4 regions of the Aromatoleum evansii genome follow, and region 4 is predicted to be linked to each of the others. Evidence: predicted binding sites of a transcription regulator. Region 4 holds the regulator's gene; each other region holds the start of a gene.
What was found. The regulator sigma-54, encoded in region 4, starts transcription at its own class of promoters, with help from an activator protein. The targets are predictions, from matches to a motif close to TGGCACGCTTNCTGCTNA.
Positions count from the first base shown of each region.

Region 1: nifN (nitrogenase iron-molybdenum cofactor biosynthesis protein NifN) is a predicted target of sigma-54. The motif match lies at 1,523-1,540, and genes of this name have one in related genera.
Region 2: U5817_RS04030 (CmpA/NrtA family ABC transporter substrate-binding protein) is a predicted target of sigma-54. The motif match lies at 2,562-2,579, and genes of this name have one in related genera.
Region 3: rsxA (electron transport complex subunit RsxA) is a predicted target of sigma-54. The motif match lies at 2,145-2,162, and genes of this name have one in related genera.

Region 1 is NZ_CP141259.1:834,959-839,632, forward strand. It holds gene nifX (nitrogen fixation protein NifX) at 1-81, opposite strand, end outside; gene nifN (nitrogenase iron-molybdenum cofactor biosynthesis protein NifN) at 104-1,492, opposite strand; gene U5817_RS03780 (response regulator) at 1,842-4,331, shown strand; gene nifE (nitrogenase iron-molybdenum cofactor biosynthesis protein NifE) at 4,356-4,674, opposite strand, start outside.
Region 2 is NZ_CP141259.1:886,137-890,810, reverse strand. It holds gene U5817_RS04040 (ABC transporter ATP-binding protein) at 1-164, opposite strand, end outside; gene ntrB (nitrate ABC transporter permease) at 182-1,120, opposite strand; gene U5817_RS04030 (CmpA/NrtA family ABC transporter substrate-binding protein) at 1,137-2,402, opposite strand; gene U5817_RS04025 (ANTAR domain-containing response regulator) at 2,887-3,462, opposite strand; gene rlmB (23S rRNA (guanosine(2251)-2'-O)-methyltransferase RlmB) at 3,508-4,230, opposite strand; gene rnr (ribonuclease R) at 4,307-4,674, opposite strand, start outside.
Region 3 is NZ_CP141259.1:827,923-832,596, reverse strand. It holds gene U5817_RS03740 (hypothetical protein) at 1-859, opposite strand, end outside; gene U5817_RS03735 (4Fe-4S dicluster domain-containing protein) at 918-1,115, opposite strand; gene U5817_RS03730 (hypothetical protein) at 1,346-2,002, shown strand; gene rsxA (electron transport complex subunit RsxA) at 2,210-2,797, shown strand; gene U5817_RS03720 (RnfABCDGE type electron transport complex subunit B) at 2,809-3,336, shown strand; gene rsxC (electron transport complex subunit RsxC) at 3,353-4,674, shown strand, end outside.
Region 4 is NZ_CP141259.1:5,030,133-5,034,806, forward strand. It holds gene recX (recombination regulator RecX) at 1-324, shown strand, start outside; gene lptB (LPS export ABC transporter ATP-binding protein) at 311-1,033, shown strand; gene U5817_RS23565 (RNA polymerase factor sigma-54) at 1,055-2,503, shown strand; gene hpf (ribosome hibernation-promoting factor, HPF/YfiA family) at 2,533-2,859, shown strand; gene ptsN (PTS IIA-like nitrogen regulatory protein PtsN) at 2,996-3,481, shown strand; gene hprK (HPr(Ser) kinase/phosphatase) at 3,450-4,391, shown strand; gene ilvA (threonine ammonia-lyase, biosynthetic) at 4,478-4,674, shown strand, end outside.

The DNA of each region.
Region 1 (4,674 bases), 1.2 Mb from region 4:
TTCGTAGATCGCAATCTTTTTCGCCCAGCCGAAGTGGGCATCCACGTCGATCAGGTTTTCCGTTGCAAAGGCGACTTTCATGCCGAGTTCTCCCAATGGCGAATCAGTGACCAGCGCAAGCCGGCGCATCCACGGCCGGCGCGGGGCCGGTTCGGTGGTGGTCGGGCCGGAGGCTGGCGGGGGTGACGTGCTGTTCATGCGCGTGCAGTTGCTCCATGAAGACATTGCCCACCTCGAAGATCAGATCGCGCGTGCCGCGATAGCCGACAGTGACCTTGTGCGCGACGCCGAGCCGGTCGAAGGTCGGCAGGCCGGCGCGCCAGAAGGGGATGCCCAGCCGCGCCGCCGCCTGGCGGCCGTGCGAATGGGTCACCAGCAGGTCGCAGCCGGCGGCGTGTTCCTCGAAATCGCCCAGGTCGCCGATGCGCACCGTCTCCGCTGCGACGCGTGCGAGCACCGGCGCGTCCTGCGGCGCGATCGCGCACGCCACCTGCGCGCCCATGTCGGCAAAGAAGTGCGACAGCGCGAACAGCAGATCCGGCTCCGCGGCGATTGCGACCTTCTGCTCGCCGAAGTAGAAGTGGCCGTCGAGCATCGCGTCCTGCAGTTGGCTGTGCTGGCGGCGGTATTTCAGCGGCACGTCCTGTTCGGACAAGTCGGACAGCAGCGCGATGAAGGCGTCGCAGGCGGCGAGCCCGGTGAGGCGGTCGAACACGCGGAACGGCACGCCGGTTTTCTTCTCCAGCAGCTCTGCCGCCGGGCGCATCTGCTCGCCGATCGCGATCGTGATGGCCGATGCGCCCATCGCGCGCACGTCTTCGAGCCGGGTGCCGCCCAGCGTGTGCGGCAGGAAGGTCTCGGGGATGTGGCCGTCGAGCGAGCCGGAAAGGTCCGGCAGCACGATCGGCGTGAGGCCGAAGGCTTCGACCGTCTCGCGGACCTCCTCGATGTCGCCCGGCGTCAGATGGCAGCCGGCGAGGATGTTCACCTGCCACGGCGTGCGCACCTTGGTCGTCGGCACCAGGGCATCGATCATCGCGCCGACGGCCTTCGCCCAGCCGTCGGAAAAACCGCCGACGAAATCCGGCGTCGGCGCGAACACCACTTCCGTGCCGGCGAGCTCCGGGTGCTTCTCGCGGATCAGCTTCAGGAAGCCCGCGACGTCGTCGCCCTTGGCCTCCGTGATGCCGGTCGAGCACAACCCGATCAGCGCCGGGTTCGCGCGCTTCTTGATGTTCAGCAGCGCCTGCTCGATGTTCTCCAGGCCGCCGAGGATGGTCGTGACCTCGTTCATCGCGGTCGTCTGCAGCGGGATCGTCTCGCGGAAATGGCGCACGAACAGCACCAGCCCGAACGCCGTGCACCCCTGCGAGCCATGCAGCAGCGGCAGCGCGCGGTCCATGCCGAGGAAGGCCAGCGCGGCGCCGATCGGTGCGCTCATCTTCAGCGGGTTCGTCGTGCAGGCTTTCCTGCCGGGAATGATCGTGGCCATGATGCGTGCTCGGAAGGGTACGGGTACAACACAGCAGGAACGGTGCCAGCGAGGCATAAGCGCCAAAAATCAGTGACATGGCCTCGTTGCCAGGCTGCTCCGGTGCAGCTTTGGCGGATGTCCGACACCGACGTGTCGCAAGCGCCACACACGCCCCGTGACGCGGGCCCGGGTCGGTCCGGGCGACAATCCCGCGCGGCAAGCATGCCCTTGCGCGGTATCATGATGACGACCGGCTGGAGCCGGCGCGTCGATTCGGGGGGCAGCCGCGGGTACGCTGGCATCCGGCCACCCCCGCCCATCGGCGAGCATGTCAATGAACTTCGATTTCAGGACACGAGGAACACCGATGCCCGACTATCGGATGCCTGTGGATCGTTCCCAGCGGATCGCGGCGCTCGTTGCCGAGCGCACCGCCGAACTGGCCGCGGTCAGTGCGTCGCTGCGCGAGGTCAATGCCGAGCAGCAGGCGATCCTCGATACCGCGACCTCGGGCATCGCGCTGATCAAGGACCGCGTGGTGGTCCGCTGCAACCGGCGCCTGCACGAAATGTTCGGCTGGCCGCCGGGCGGGCTTGTCGGGCAGCGCACGGCGGTGTGGTATCCCGACGATGCAGCGCACATCGCGGGCGGCGAACCGGTGTACGCAGCCATCTGGCGAGGCGAATCGCACCGGCGGGAGCAGCAGCTCATGCGCCGCGACGGCTCCCTGTTCTGGGCGCGCCTGACGGGCACTGCGGTGGATACGACCGACCGCAGCAAGGGCTCCGTGTGGGTCATCGACGACATCTCCGCCGAGATCGAAGCCGTCGAGCGGATGCAGAAGGCCCGCGCGCTCGCCGAGGACGCCGCGCGCATCAAGTCGGATTTCCTCGCCAACATGAGCCATGAGATCCGTACGCCGATGAACGCCATCATCGGCATGACCTACCTCGTCCTGCGCACCCAGCTCGACGCGCGCCAGCGCGACTACATCGAGAAGATCCAGGCCTCCAGCCAGCACCTGCTCGGCATCATCAACGACGTGCTCGACTTCTCCAAGATCGAGGCCGGCAAGCTCGTCATCGAGCGCATCGATTTCGACCTCGAGAAGACCGTCGCCGACGTCGGCGCCCAGATCGTCGAGAAGACCAACGCGAAGGGGTTGGAACTGGTCATCGACGTCGCCTCGGACGTGCCGTCCAGCCTCGTTGGCGACCCCCTGCGCATCACTCAGATCCTGCTCAACTACGCCAACAACGCGGTCAAGTTCACGGACCACGGCGAGATCGTCATTCGCGTCCGGCGCGAACGCTTCGAGGATGGCGACGTGGTGCTGCGCTTCGAAGTGCGCGACACCGGCATCGGCATCGCCGAAGAGCAGCGCGAGCGCCTGTTCCGCAGCTTCGAGCAGGCCGACACCTCCACCACGCGCAAGTACGGCGGCACCGGGCTCGGACTCGCAATCAGCAAGCGGCTCGCCGGCATGATGGGCGGCAGCGTAGGCGTCGACAGCCAGCGGGGCGCCGGCTCGACCTTCTGGTTCACCTGCCGCCTGGGCATCGGCCGCGCCGAGGGGCACCTGCTCATGCCCGCGCCTGACCTGCGCGGCCTGCGCGCCCTGGTCGCCGACGACAACCTCAGCTCGCGCGAGGTGCTCGCCGAGATGATGCGCTGCATGACCTTCCGGGTGCATGCCGTGGACTGCGGGCACGCGGCGGTCGCCGAAGTGGCGCGCGCCGCAGGCGCCGGCGAACCCTACGACATCGTCCTGATCGACTGGCAGATGCCCGGGCTCGACGGCGTGGCCGCCGCGCGCGAGATGGGCCGGCTCGGGCTGCCGCGGCTGCCCGTGCGCATCGTCGTCACCGCCTACGGGCGTGAGGACGTTGCGCGCGCCGCCGTGGGCTCCGGCGTCGACGACATCCTGCTCAAGCCGGTCACCGCCTCCGCCTTGTTCGACACGGCCATCCGGCTGCTCGACGGCGCCCTGCGTCCGGCCAGGGCGCACGCCGCCACCGGCGACGCCCCGGCCGACCTCGCTGCGATCCGCGGTGCGCGGCTGCTGCTCGTCGAGGACAACGAGCTCAATCAGGAGGTCGCGAGCGAGCTGCTCGGCGCCGCCGGCTTCCGTGTCGATATCGCCGCCAATGGTGAAGAGGCGGTGCAGCGCGTGCAGCAGGCCTCCTACGACCTAGTGCTGATGGACATGCAGATGCCGGTGATGGATGGCGTGACCGCGACGCGTGCGATCCGCCGCCTGCCCGCCTGCGCCGGCCTGCCTATCGTCGCGATGACCGCCAATGCGATGGCAGGCGATCGCGAGCAATGCATCGACGCGGGGATGAACGATCACGTCGCCAAGCCCATCCAGCCCGACCGCCTGTGGGCGGCGCTGCTGCGCTGGATCGCGCCGCGCGGCGACGCGACGGCCGCGGACAGTCCGGCAGCGACGGCGCCTGCCGCTGCCGCGCCGCGCGTCGTGCTGGCAAGGCTCAGGCTGATTCCGGGACTCGATCCCGACCTCGGTGTGCGCCGCCTGATGGGGAAGGAGGACTTCTACCTCTCCCTGCTGCGCAAGTTCGTCAGCGGCTATGGGGATTTCACCGCGCGCCTGGACGCGGCCCTCGCCGGCGGCGACCTCGCCGCGGCCGAGCGTCTCGCCCACTCGCTGAAAGGACTGGCGGGGCAGATCGGCGCCGCGCCGATGCAGGAGGTCGCGGCCGGACTCGAGCGTTGTCTCCATGAAGGCGCCCCCGCCGCGGAGATCGACGACGCCCGCGACCGTGCCGCGCGCGCGCTCGCCGACCTGATCGAAGCGATGACCCGGGCGCTGCCGGCTCCCGAAACGGTCCTGTAGTCCTCACGGGCTTGTCGCGGACGCTCACGCCGTGGCCACGCGCTCGCCCCAGCCCTCCGGCTGCTCCCACGGCGCCGGCTGTCGCACCTGCGCCCAGATCGGGTTGTACAGCGCCTTGTCGATCTCCGCGACCAGATTCACCACGCCCTCGTAGCCCGCGAGCGCGTGATGGCGCTCCTGGTTGATCTCCACCCAAGGCGTCTTCGCCTTCAGCGCGACGAACTGCGAGCGTCCGCCCGACAGCATCACGTCGGCCTTCGACTCCTTCAGCATCCGGTACATCTCGCGCGGCGGCAGCTCGTCGAACATGTGCGCGTCGGTGCCCATGATCTCGACGACCTTC
Region 2 (4,674 bases), 1.3 Mb from region 4:
GCGATCAGGTTCAGCAGTGTCGACTTGCCGCAGCCCGAGTGGCCGATCAGGCTGATGCTCTCGCCCTCGTGGATGTCCAGGTTGATCCCGCGCAGCGCCGTGAAGGGTCCGTTCTTCGTGTTGAAGGTCTGCCCGACATTCTCGATCTGTACGATCTTTTTCATGATGTCTCCTTCACCGCTCAGCGGCTTTCATAGTTGAAGCGGCGGGCAAGCAGCATCAGCGCCTGCTCGAGGATCAGACCGACGATGCCGATCACGAAGATCGCGATGATGATGTGCTCGACCTTGAGGTTGTTCCACTCGTCCCACACCCAGAAACCGATCCCCACGCCGCCGGTCAGCATCTCGGCCGCGACGATCACCAGCCACGCCGTGCCGATCGACAGGCGGATGCCGGTCAGCATGTAGGGCAGCACCGCCGGGAACAGGATCTTCGTGAACACCTTCCACTCGGACAGGTTCAGCACCCGCGCCACGTTGAGGTAGTCCTGCGGCACGCGCGTCACGCCCTGGGCGGTGTTGAGAATCATCGGCCAGATCGAACAGATGAAGATCGTCCAGGTGGCCGCCGGATCGGCGCGCTGGAACACCAGCAGGCCGATCGGCAACCACGCGAGCGGGCTCACCGGGCGCAGCAGGCTGATGATCGGGTTCATCATCTGAGACAGCACCGCGAAGCGCCCCAGCAGGAAGCCTGCCGGGATGCCCACCAGCGCCGCGATGCCGAAACCGATCGCCACGCGCTGCAAGGACGACAGCACGTTCCAGCCGATGCCCTGGTCGTTCGGCCCGGCGCGGTAGAACGGGTCGGAGAAGATCGCCACCGCCGCCTCCCAGGTCTTGCCCGGCGTCGGGATGCCGCCGCCGTTCATCGTCGCCAGATGCCACAGGCCGATCAGCAGCGCGAGCCCCGCCAAGGGCGGCAGCACGGCCGCGGCCAGCGCGCGCATCCAGCCGCCCAGGCGCGCGCCGTAGCCCCTGCCCGGCGCCGCAGCAGGCGCATCGGCCGCCACGACCTTCACCGCCCGGCCCTTGCCGCGCGCCGCCAGCACCGCGCGCAGCCCCCTCACCTCCGCGGTCCCGGCGTCAGTCCGGTCCGCCACCACTGCCAGCGTCATCGCCGCGCCCTCCCGCTCACGCCCTGACCTTGAACGAACCGGCGTACTTCGCCGGATCCTTGCCGTCCCACACCACGCCGTCGATAAGCTTGTGGCTGCGCATCTCGCTCTTGGGCAGCGGCACCTTCGCCGCCGTTGCCGCCTGCTTGTAGATGTCGATACGATTGATCTGCTTCGCCACCGCGAGGTAATCGACATCCTTGTCGAGCAGCCCCCAGCGCCGGTGCTGCGTCAGGAACCACATGCCGTCCGACAGGTAAGGGAAGTTCACCGCGCCATCGCTGTAGAACTTCATGTAGTTCGGATCGTCCCAGCTCTTGCCCAGCCCGTTCGAGTAACGACCCAGCATGCGCTCGAGGATCACGTCCATGTCCGTGTTGATATAGGACTTCTGCGCGACGGTCTCGGCGGTCGTGCGGCGGTTAGGCAGCGACGAGTCGATCCAGCGGCCGGCCTCGAGGATCGCGGCGGTCAGCGCGCGCGCCGCGTTGGGATGCTTCGCAACCCAGTCGGCGGTGGTACCGAGCACCTTCTCCGGGTGGTCGGTCCAGATGTCCTGCGTCGTCACCGCGGTAAAGCCGATCTTGTCCATGATCGCGCGGTTGTTCCACGGCTCGCCGACACAGAACCCGTCCATGTTGCCCACGCGCATGTTCGCGACCATCTGCGGCGGCGGGACGGTGATGACCTTCACGTCCTTCATCGGGTTGATGTCGTGCGCCGCCAGCCAGTAGTACAGCCACATCGCGTGCGTGCCGGTCGGGAAGGTCTGCGCGAAGGTGTATTCGCCCGGCTTCGCGGTGATCAGCTTCCTCAGCCCCGCGCCGTCGGTGACGCCCTGCTCCTTCAGCTTGCTCGCGAGCGTGATTGCCTGGCCGTTGTTGTTCAGGCTCATCAGCACCGCCATGTCCTTCTTCGGCCCGCCGATTCCCAGATGCACGCCATACACGAGTCCGTACAGCACATGCGCCGCATCGAGCTCGCCCGACACCAGCTTGTCGCGCACCGCCGCCCAGCTCGCCTCCTTGCTCGGGATGATCTTGATGCCATACTTCTCGTCGAACTTCTGCACCGCCGCCATCACCACCGACGAGCAGTCCGTCAGCGGGATGAAGCCGACGCGGATCTCCTTCTTCTCCGGCGCGTCCGAACCTGCCGCCCACGCGCCTCCGCTCACGCCCAAGCCCGTCGAGCCCATCATCGCTGCTCCCGAAAGCACCATCGTCCGCCGCACGAACTCCCGCCGCGACATGCCCTTGTCCTCGAACGCACTCATCTTCATCTCCCTGCAGGCTGGAAAACGAAAACGGCGCACATCGCCCGTGGCAAATCGCGAGGATTCCGCCCGGGGATGGACGCCGTTGTCCGTAGCTTGCACGACCCCGACATTGGGGCCGGTCAATCCGTCGCCGAACCGCCATTGATTCGACTCAGGGCTTCCATAGCAGATGCTGTGCCAGGCGCGGCGAACAACGCCTAACACCTTTATCGGCAAGGGTTTCCGTAGCAACGAAGCATGATGAAACATGCGGCGGGAACGCATGGCAACCGCACTATTGCAGTGCACAACACAGGGGTATCGCACCAATCGTGCGCGGCTGTTCCCGGTCGAACAAGTTGGGCAGGCCGCCCTGTGGGAGCGGCTTCAGCCGCGAATCGGCGATGTCGCCATGACTGCGTCCATTCGCGGCTGAAGCCGCTCCCACAGGGGAACTCGGCTTGCATTCGCCGCCGAACGGGTCCTGCACCGGGTGGTGCAGCACCTGCTACAGCAAGTACTTCGCCATGTCGATGAGATCCTGCGCGACCGCCGCCATCGGCTTCGCGCGCTCCATCGCAAGCTTGCGCAGCGCCGCGTAGGCCTCGGCCTCGGCCATTCCGCGCGACTTCATCAGCAGGCCCTTGGCGCGGTCGATCAGCTTGCGCTCGGAGAGCTTCTTTGTCGCAGCCGCGAGCTCGCTGCGCAAGGCCTGATGCTCCTCGAAGCTCGCCACCGCGACGTCGATCACGGGCTTCAGGCGCTGCGGGTCGAGGCCATCGACGACATAGGTCGACACCCCCGCCTTCACCGCCGCACGTATCGTCTCCTGGTCGCCTTCCTGCGCGAAGATGATCACCGGTCGCGGCATCTCCGCGTTCATCACCGCCAGGTTCTCCAGCGTGTCGCGCGACGGCGCATCCGTCTCGATCAGGATGACGTCCGGCCGGATCGCCTCGATCTGCGCGCTCAGATCCGACGAGGACGCCAGCACCGCCGCCACCTGATGACCGGCGAGCGCGAGCCCGGCGCAGATTTCCGCCGCCCGGGCCCGGGATTCATCGATGACGAGTACGCGAAGCATGGTGTGCTCCATGCAAGATTCACGCCGCAGCCAGGCGACGCGGCGTCACCCGCCGCGCTGGCGCCGCGCCTCGAACAGGCAGATCCCGCTCGCGACCGATACGTTGAGGCTCTCGACGGTGCCGAGCATCGGGATCTTCGCCAGTTCGTCGCAGGTCTCGCGCGTCAGCCGGCGCAAGCCCTCGCCTTCGGCGCCCATCACCCACGCGACCGGCCCCTTCTGGTCGATCTCGTAAAGCGACTTCTCCGCCTCGCCCGCAGCCCCCACGACCCATACGCCCGCCTCCTGCATCTCGCGCAACGCGCGCGCCAGGTTGGTCACCGTGATGTAGGGCACCGAATCGGCCGCACCGCTCGCCACCTTCACCGCGGTCGCATTGAGGCCCACCGCACGGTCCTTCGGCGCCACCACCGCGTGCGCTCCGGCCGCGTCCGCAACACGCAGGCAGGCGCCGAGATTGTGCGGATCCTGCACGCCATCGAGAACGAGGATCAGCGCATTTTCTTCAAGCACGTCGAGCACGTCGGCGAGCTTGATGTCGCGGCTGCGCGCATCGACGCGCGCCACCACGCCCTGGTGCCGGCGCGTGCCGACCATCCCATCGAGGCGATCGGCCTCAGCCTGGATCATGCGCACCTTCTGCGCCTCGGCCAGCCGCACGACGTCCTTCGAACGCGCATCGGTGCGGCTCGACGACAAATACAGCTCGAACACCGCCTCGGGGTCACGGCGCAGCTTACCCAGCACGGCATGGAAGCCGTAGATCAGGCGCGATTCCGCGCGACCAGCGGCGGGGGCCTCGTCATGGCCCGGCTGCTGCGGGCGGGAACGGCTTGGGGGTTTGTTAGCCACGGAGTTTCACTTTCCTTGTAGATGCTGCAGTTTCTTTCTTCGGCTCGGCCACCTCGCCGGCCTTCGGAGCCTTGCTTGCCTTCGCGGCCCTGTCCGTTTCCGGGGCCTTGGCCTCGGGGGCCGGCACTTCCGCCCTTGCCTTCTTCGCGCCCGCGGTCCTGCCAGCCTTCGACGGGGCAACCGGTTCGGCAGGCTGCGCAGGCTTCGCGGCCTTCTTCGCAGCGGCCGCCTTCGTCGGCTTTGCTACAACCGCGTCCGACGCCACCGTGGACTTCCGGGCGCGCTTGTCCGGCGACGCCGCCGCAGCCTCGGGAACCGCCACGGCCACGACCTTGCGCGTCGTCCGCGCCTTCTTCACCG
Region 3 (4,674 bases), 1.2 Mb from region 4:
ACGCCATCGGATAACCGACGGCGCGGTCGAAGGCGAGCAGCGCCGCATGCAGCGACAACCCGCTCGCGCCCTCGCGCGCGCCGAAGCGCGGGGCCTCGCCGGTCAGCGCGGGGATGGGCGTCGCACGCACGATGGTCTGCCGGAAGCGGTCCAGATGCTCGCGCAGCGCGATCGCCCAGTGGTTGCAGAAGGCGGTCGCCGGCCCCGCGCTGGACGCATCCCAGTCCGCGACGAAGCGGTGGATGGGTTGCGGCTCGAGCGCCTGCGTGCGCATCCGCGCGAGCAGATCGCCGACATGCGTGAGGCGGCGGAAGCGGTAGTGCGCGGCCTCGACGGGCGTGCCGCAGCGCGGCCCATGCTCGCCCGCGCACGCCTCGCCGCCGCAGGGCGCGTCGATCAGCTCGTCCAGCGTCCCCGGCGCGGCCTCGTCGCGGAACAGCGGCGACGCCCAGGTCTCCTGCAGCTCCTCGACCTCCAGCTGGACGAAGTCCGTGCTCGCCCGCCCCGGCGTCGCGGCCGCGAAGTAGTGCGTGCGGCCTCGCAGGTGGGTTGCACGCAGCGTCGAGCCCGCATAGTCGTCGAGCAACGCGCCGAGTTCGCCGTCGCGCGCCTCCAGTTCCGCGACCGCCCATTGCTCGAGATTGTCGGACACGCGCACGCCGTCGGCGTCCATCACGCCCCCCAGCCGGTACCAGCCGCCGCGGCATAGCACCTCGCGGAACGGCCAGTCGGGCAGGTGCTTGCGGATCTCGTGTGCGAGTGCCGCCGGCCCTGCGGCAGCCGGGGTCACGGAGCAGGCTTCCACGACGGGCTCGGCGAGCTGGCGGCAGCGCACCCCCCAGGCAGTGGGCGCATTCATTCGGACCTCGTTCCCGGATGGCCAGGCGACGCGCGCCCGGCCGCGGTTTGCACGCGCATCACAGATAGACGATGCAGTTATCGCCGGCCGGGCACACCGCCAGGCATTGCGGCGAATCGGCATCGCCGTCGCATTCCGTACAGGTGTCGACGGTGATGCGAAAGACGCCGCCCTTCTCGGTGATCGACTTGGTCGGGCAGGCGGGCTTGCAGTCGCCGCAGGCAGTGCATTCGTCGGCGATGATCTTCATGGCCATGGTGGGCTCCTTCATGACAGGGTGGATCGGGTCACGAGGTTTATCGCAAGGACGGTGCCAAGCGCGAAATATCTACCCAAGCCATTGAAAACAAATAACAACATGACCGGCACGAATCTTCGTGCGCCGCGTTGCGAATGTAGGGTTTGTGACATGCGAAGCGCCACGTCGCACGGAACCCGCCGACATCAAAACCATCGAACATTCGCCCGCCCCGAGAAGACGAGACCATGCGCAACCCCACCCGCCCCCCGAACTCCGACACGCTCCGCCGCCGCATCCTGCGCTGGCTGGGCGGCCTGCCCTTCCTTCCGCTGGGGCTGGCCGCAACCACGGTCCCGGCCGGAGCGGCCGCACTGCGCCCCACGCCCGAGGACGACATCGGCCCCTTCTATCCGCTCGACTGGAACGGCGACATCGACGCCGACCTGACGAAGCTCGCAGGCGGACCGGGCGGCAGCGTCGAAGGTACGCTGCTGCGCGTCAGCGGCGCCGTGCGCGATACCACCGGCAAGCCGGTCGCCGACGCCGCCGTCGAGATCTGGCAGGCCGACACGCGCGGTCGCTATCGCCACCCCGGCGTCGATCCGCGCACGCGCGACCCCGCTTTCCAGGGCTTCGGCCGCACGATCACCGACGCCCAGGGCCGCTACAGCTTCCTCACGGTCCTGCCCGGCAACTACGGTTCGCGCCCGCCGCACATCCACTTCCGCGTCGCGCAGCCGGGGCGGTCGGAATTCATCACGCAGATGTACTTCCGCGGCAACAACCGCGAAGGCAACGGCTACGCCCCGCCCGAGCGCGAGGCGCTGAGCGTCGACGTCGCCCCGGCAAGAGCCGGAACCCCCGCCGCGGCCACCTTCGACATCGTCCTCGCCGCCCGCTGAGCACGCCCGACGGACTGTCGCAAAGACGACAGCGGCGTCGACTTTGTCCGGACTGTCCCGGCGTCCCGCCTGCACGCGAGAGCGCCTGGGCAGCGCCGCAAATCGCTGAATCCGCGAGACTTTCACCCCGCAACGGAGTCCGTGGCACGCTCCATGCACTAGCGCCCTCGTAGCGGCCCCTGCCGCGACCGAGACACTGCGCAAGCCATGACTGCCACGACCGAAATCCTGTTGCTGCTGCTCTCGACCGCCCTCGTGAACAACGTGGTGCTGGTCAAGTTCCTCGGCCTGTGCCCCGTGATGGGCGTCTCCAAGAGCATGGACGCCGCCCTCGGCATGGGGCTCGCGACCACCTTCGTCATCACGCTGGCGTCGGCGCTGTGCTGGATGCTCGACCGCTGGCTGCTCGCCCCCTTCGCGCTCGGCTTCCTGCGCATCCTGTGCTTCATCCTCGTGATCGCCGCCGCGGTGCAGTTCGTCGAGATGGTCATCAAGAAGACCAGCCCCGCGCTGTACCAGAGCCTGGGCATCTACCTCCCGCTCATCACGACCAACTGCGCCGTGCTCGGACTCGCCCTGCTCAACGTGCAGCAGAGCCTCGGCTTCATGAAGAGCGTGCTGTACGGCTTCGGCTCGGCGCTCGGCTTCACGCTGGTCCTGCTGGTCTTCGCCGGCCTGCGCGAACGCCTCGCGCTCGCCCGCGTGCCCGCCGCGTTCGACGGCGCGCCGTCCGCATTCATCACCATCAGCCTGCTGAGCCTCGCCTTCATGGGCTTTTCCGGCCTGATCTCCTGAGGAGCGTCACCATGCTCGTTGCCGTCTCCAGTCTCACCGTCCTCGGCGCCGTTCTGGGCGTGCTGCTCGGTGTCGCGAGCCGCCGTTTCCACGTCGAAGGCAACCCCGTCGTCGCCGAAGTCGAGGCGCTGATGCCCGGTTCCAACTGCGGCCAGTGCGGCTTCCCCGGCTGTGCCGGCGCCGCGGCGGCCATCGCCGGCGGCGAGGCGCCCGCCACCTGCTGCCCGCCCGGCGGCAAGGCGCTCGCGCAAGGCATCGCCGCCAGGCTGGGACTCGACATCGACCTCTCGGCGGTCGCCGATGCCGGCCCGCAGCTCGCCGTCGTCACCGAAGACATCTGCATCGGCTGCTGCCGCTGCATCAAGGCCTGTCCGACCGACGCGATCCTCGGCGGCGCCAAGCAGATCCACGCAGTGCTGCACGAGGCCTGCACCGGCTGCGGCAACTGCGTCGAACGCTGTCCGACCGAAGCCATCGGCCTGAAGCCGGTCCCGCTCACGCTGCAGCACTGGGTGTGGCCCAACCCAGCCCGCGCCTGAACCCGGAACGCACATCATGGGATTCTTCGACAAGATCTTCCGCCACCTCGCCCGCAGCGAACCCTGGGGCGTGCATCCGGACGAGCGCAAGCGCCCGGCCTCGGAAGCGCCGATCCGCAGCCTGCCGCTCCCGCCGCTCCTGTACCTGCCGCTGTCGCAGCACGTCGGCGCCGCGGCCGAGCCCATCGTGCGGATCGGCCAGAAAGTCCTCAAGGGCGAGTGCGTCGCGACCGCCAAGGGCAACATCTCCGCGCCGGTGCACGCGCCGACCTCCGGCGAAGTCGTCGCGATCGGGCCGATCACCGCGCCGCACCCCTCGGGCCTCGAGATGATGGCGATCACGCTGCGCAGCGACATGGAAGACCGCTGGGCGCCCCTCGAAGGCATTGCCGATCCGCTCGCCCACGCGCCCGAGGAACTCGCACGCCGCGTCGCCGAAGCCGGCATCGTCGGCCTGGGCGGCGCGACCTTCCCCGCCTCGGTGAAGCTCGGCCTCGGCCACCGCTCGCGCATCCGCACGCTGATCCTCAACGGCAGCGAGTGCGAACCCTACCTGTCGTGTGACGACCGCCTGATGCGCGAACGCGCCGGGGGCGTCATCCGCGGCGCGGTGCTGATGCGCCACGCCACCGGCGCGCGCGAAGTGCGCATCGGTATCGAGGACAACAAACCGGAGGCGATCGCCGCGATGCGCGCCGCCGCAGAAGGCCACGCCGACGTGCAGGTGTGCGTCGTCCCCGCACGCTACCCGATGGGCTCCGATCGCCAGCTCATCATCGAGCTCACCGGCATCGAGGTGCCGGCCGAGTCGCGCGCGGCCGACGTCGGCGTGCTCGTGCACAACGTCGGCACGGCCTTCGCGATCCACCAGGCCATCGACCTCGGCCGCCCGCTGGTGAGCCGCCTGATGACACTCAACGGCGAAGCCCTCGCCCAGCCGGGCAACTACGAGGTTCCGATCGGCACCCTCGTCGAAGACCTCCTCGCCTTCGCCGGCGGGGTGCGCGGCGAACCCGCGCGCCTCGTCATGGGCGGCCCGATGATGGGCCTCGTCCTGCCCTCCGCCAAGGTGCCCGTCGTCAAGGGCTGCAGCGGCATCCTCGCGCTGTCCGCCGGCGAAGTCGCGCGCGACGAGCCCGGCCCGTGCATCCGCTGCGGCAGCTGCACCCGGGCCTGCCCGGTCGGCCTGCTGCCGCTGGAAATGAACGCCCGCATCGCCAACGCCGCGCTCGAAGCCGCCGTCGCCCTCGGCCTGCACGACTGCATCGGCTGCGGCTGCTGCGCCTACGTGTGCCCCGCGCGCATCCCGCTGGTACAGGCCTTCAACCATGCGAAGGG
Region 4 (4,674 bases):
CGCATCACCGAACTGGGCCTGCTCAGCGACCACCGCTTCGCCGAAGCCTGGGTGCGCAGCAAGGCCGCCCGCTTCGGCACCGCGCGGCTGCGCCGTGAGCTCGCCCAGCGCGGCGTCGGACGCGACACGATAGACGCCGCACTCGATGTCGAGGCGGTCGAGGATGACGTCGAACGCGCCCGCACCGTGTGGCGCGGCAAGTTCGGCGCCACGCCGGCCGACGCGCGCGAGTGGGCCAGGCAGGCGAGATTCCTGCAGGGGCGCGGCTTCGGCACCGACGTGATACGCAAGATATTGAAAGAGAACCCCGATGAGTCTGCTTAAGGTCGCCGGACTGCAGAAGCGCTACAAGGCGCGCACCGTCGTCCACGATGTCGGCTTCGAGGTCGGCAGCGGCGAAGTGGTCGGCCTGCTCGGCCCCAACGGCGCCGGCAAGACCACCTGCTTCTACATGATCGTGGGCCTCGTGCGTGCCGACGGCGGCGACATCCGCCTCGACGACGCCGAGCTCACGCACCTGCCCGTGCATGCGCGCGCGCGCCTCGGCCTGTCCTACCTGCCACAGGAAATGAGCGTATTCCGCAAGCTCACCGTCGCCGAGAACATCCGCGCCGTGCTGGAGCTGCGGGGCCTCGGCAGCGCACGCGTCGACGAGCTTCTCGAGGAACTCCTCGAGGAACTGGGCATCGCGCACCTGCGCGACAACACCTCGGTCTCGCTGTCCGGCGGCGAACGGCGCCGCTGCGAGATTGCCCGCGCGCTCGCGACCGACCCGCGCCTGATCCTGCTCGACGAGCCCTTTGCCGGCGTCGACCCGATCGCCGTGCTCGATATCCAGAAGATCATCCGCTTCCTGCGCGACCGCGGCATCGGCGTGCTGATCACCGACCACAACGTGCGCGAGACGCTCGGCATCTGCAACCGTGCCTACATCATCAGCGAAGGCCGCGTGCTCGCCAGCGGACGCCCCGACGAGATCGTCGCCAACGAACAGGTTCGCCGCGTCTATCTCGGCGAGCATTTCCGCCTCTGAGCCCACTATCGGCGAAGCGCCATGAAACCGTCCCTCCAGCTCAAGATCTCCCAGCACCTCACGCTGACGCCGCAGCTGCAGCAATCGATCAAGCTGCTGCAGCTGTCCACGCTGGAGCTGAACCAGGAGCTGGAACGCTTCCTCCTCGAGAATCCCATGCTCGAGCGCGAGGACGGCGACGGCAGCGATTTTTCGCCGGGCGCGGCCCAGGGCTCGAGCGAGCCGAGCGAAGCCGCCGGCAACCAGGCCGAAACACCTGCCTCCCCCGAGGAGGCGCATGGCGAGAGCGAGCCGGCAAGCTTCGACGAAGCCGGCGAATGGTCGAGCGCGAGCAGCGGCTCCTCGAACCGCGACGATGACGACGACACCGATTTCCAGGAACTGCAGGCCGCCGGCACCAGCCTGCGCGACCACCTCGACCAGCAGGTGAGCCTGTCGCCGCTGTCCGACCGCGACCGCGCGCTGGTGCGCTTCATCATCGAGGCGCTGGACGAGGACGGCTACCTCAACCAGTCGCTCGAAGAACTGCTGCCGCTGCTGCCGCCCGAGCTCGAATACGACCTCGACGACCTCTCGATCGCGCTGCACCACGTACAGAACCTCGACCCGGCCGGCATCGGCGCGCGCAACCCGCAGGAATGCCTGAGCCTGCAGCTCAGGGCGATGCCCTCCTGCCCGACGCGCGACCTCGCGCTGAAGATCGTCGACGAGCACCTCGACCTGCTCGCCGAGCGCAACTTCCTGCGCATCAAGCGCGCCACCGGCTGCGACGACGACGCGCTGCGCGCCGCGCACGCGCTGATCTGCCGTCTCGACCCGCATCCGGGCTCCCAGCACTCGGTGCAGGAGACGCGCTACATCCTGCCGGACGTCGTCGTGCGCAAGGTGCGCAACCGCTGGACGGTCACGCTCAACCCCGAGGCGATGCCCAAGCTGCGCATCAATTCGCTGTACGCCAGCATCCTGCAGCAGAACCGCGGATCGGGCGGCGCACTCACCAGCCAGCTGCAGGAAGCACGCTGGCTGATCAAGAACGTGCAACAGCGTTTCGACACCATCCTGCGGGTTTCGCAGGCGATCGTTGACCAGCAGCGGCAGTTCTTCGATTATGGAGATGTGGCGATGCGACCCCTGACGTTGAGGGAGATCGCGGACCAGCTCGAGCTGCACGAGTCGACGGTCTCGCGGGTCACGACGCAGAAGTTCATGGCCACACCGCGCGGCGTGTTTGAACTGAAGTATTTTTTCGGCAGCCACGTTGCCACCGACACCGGTGGGGCGGCATCTTCCACGGCGATTCGAGCGCTGATTCGCCAGCTGGTGGAGGCCGAAGACAGGAAAAAGCCCCTGTCCGACGCGAAAATTGCCGAGTTGTTGGGCCAGCAGGGTATCGTGGTGGCACGCAGGACGATCGCGAAGTACCGCGAGTCACTCAATATCCCGCCGGTCAGCCTGCGCAAAGCGATCTGAAAGACGATCTGACAATACGAGGAAACATCATGAATCTCACCATCACCGGACATCACGTCGAAGTCACCCCCGCGATCCGCGAGTACGTCAACACCAAGCTGGATCGCGTCATCCGCCACTTCGACAACGTGACCAGCGTCAACGTGATCCTGTCGGTGGAGAAGCTGCGCCAGAAGGCGGAAGTCACGCTGCACGTGCGCGGCAAGGACATCTACGTCGAGAGCGAGGACGGTGACATGTACGCGGCGATCGACAGCATGGCCGACAAGCTCGACCGCCAGGTGCTCAAATACAAGGGCAAGAACCACGACCATGGCCACGACACGCTGAAGCACCAGCAACCGACCGAGCTGTGATCCTTTAGTTCACGCCGGGGGTCCGGGGTGTGTTTATAATTCGCGCGTTTTCAACCCGCGCCTGCCGCACACCCCGAGCCTCCTCCCGCCCCCGATCGGCAGCGGCACGGCCCGTGTCGTGCAGGTGGTGATCCGCATGAGCCTCATCGCCGAACTCCTGCCTCCTTCGAACGTCGTCATCGATCTGGACGCGAGCAGCAAGAAGCGCGTCTTCGAACAAGCCGGCCTCCTGTTCGAGAACAATCAGGGCATCGCCCGCAGCGTCGTCTTCGACAGCCTGTTTTCACGTGAACGCCTCGGCTCGACCGGCCTGGGCCAGGGCATCGCCATTCCCCACGGCCGCATCAAGGGCCTGAAGGACGCCGCCGGCGCCTTCCTGCGCCTTTCGGTCCCGGTGCAGTTCGACGCCCCCGACGGCCGCCCGGTCACGATGCTGTTCGTGCTGCTGGTGCCCGAGCAGGCCAACGAGACCCACCTGCAACTGCTCTCCGAGCTCGCACAGATGTTCAGCGACCGCGATTTCCGCGAGCAACTGCAGAACGCACCCGACGTCGCAACGATCCATTCGCTGTTCGCCTCCTGGGGCCCGCATGCGGCAGACCAGCGTCGCGCGGCTGTATGACCTGCACCGCGAACAGCTGGAGCTGACGCACGTCAGCGGCCGGCTGGACCGGGTCATCTCGGTCAACGAAGAGCGCATCTGGCCAGCCGACCTCGTCGGCCACCTCAACCTGATCCACCCGACGCGCATCCAGATCCTGGGCGCGGCCGAACTCGCGTGGGCGCAGCGCCATGCGCGCGACAAGGTCGCCCACCACCTCACCGAGATCATCGGTGCGCGCCCGCCGGCGATCATCGTCGCCGACGGCTGCGCGATCCCCGACATCCTGCGCGGCATCTGCGAATACGCCGACGTCGCGCTGATCACGACGCCGCAGCCCTCCGCGAGCGTGATCGACCAGTTGCGCCTGTACATGTCGCGCGAGCTCGCCGAGAAGATCTCCCTGCACGGCGTGTTCATGGACGTGCTCGGCATCGGCGTGTTCATCACCGGCAGCTCGGGCGCCGGCAAGTCCGAGCTCGCGCTCGAGCTGATCTCGCGCGGTCACGGGCTGGTCGCCGACGACATCGTCGAGTTCTCGCGCATCGCGCCGACCGTGCTCGAAGGGCGCTGCCCGGAGATGCTCAAGGACTTCATCGAGGTGCGCGGCCTGGGCATCCTCAACATCCGCACGATCTTCGGCGAGACCGCCTGCCGGCGCAAGATGCGCCTGCGCCTGATCGTGCATCTGGAACGCCGCCTGCCGGGCCAGTCCGACCCCTCGCGCCTGCCGGTGCAGCGCGAGACGCAGGACATCCTCGGCGTGCCGGTGATCCGCACCACCCTGCCGGTCGCGGCCGGACGCAACATCGCGGTGCTGCTCGAAGCTGCCGTGCGCTCGACCATCCTGCAGTTGCGCGGCATCGATTCGACGCAGGAATTCATCGACCGCCAGCAGCGCCTGCTCGACGCGGACGGCGAAACCCTCTGAACGGCACGGCCGGCAAGACGCTTGCCGCAGTGCCGCATCGGCTGATACGCTCAATGTCTTTGCGCCGCCCCGCGAAGGCTTCCCCGATGACTGCCGCAACACCGGATTACCTGGAAAAGATCCTCAATGCCCGCGTCTACGACGTGGCCGAGGAAACGCCGCTTGACCTCGCCACGAACCTCTCGGAGCGCGTGCATAACCGCGTCTTCCTGAAGCGCGAGGACATGCAGCCGGTGTTCAGCTTCAAGCTGCGCGGCGCGTACAACAAGATGGCGCACCTGTC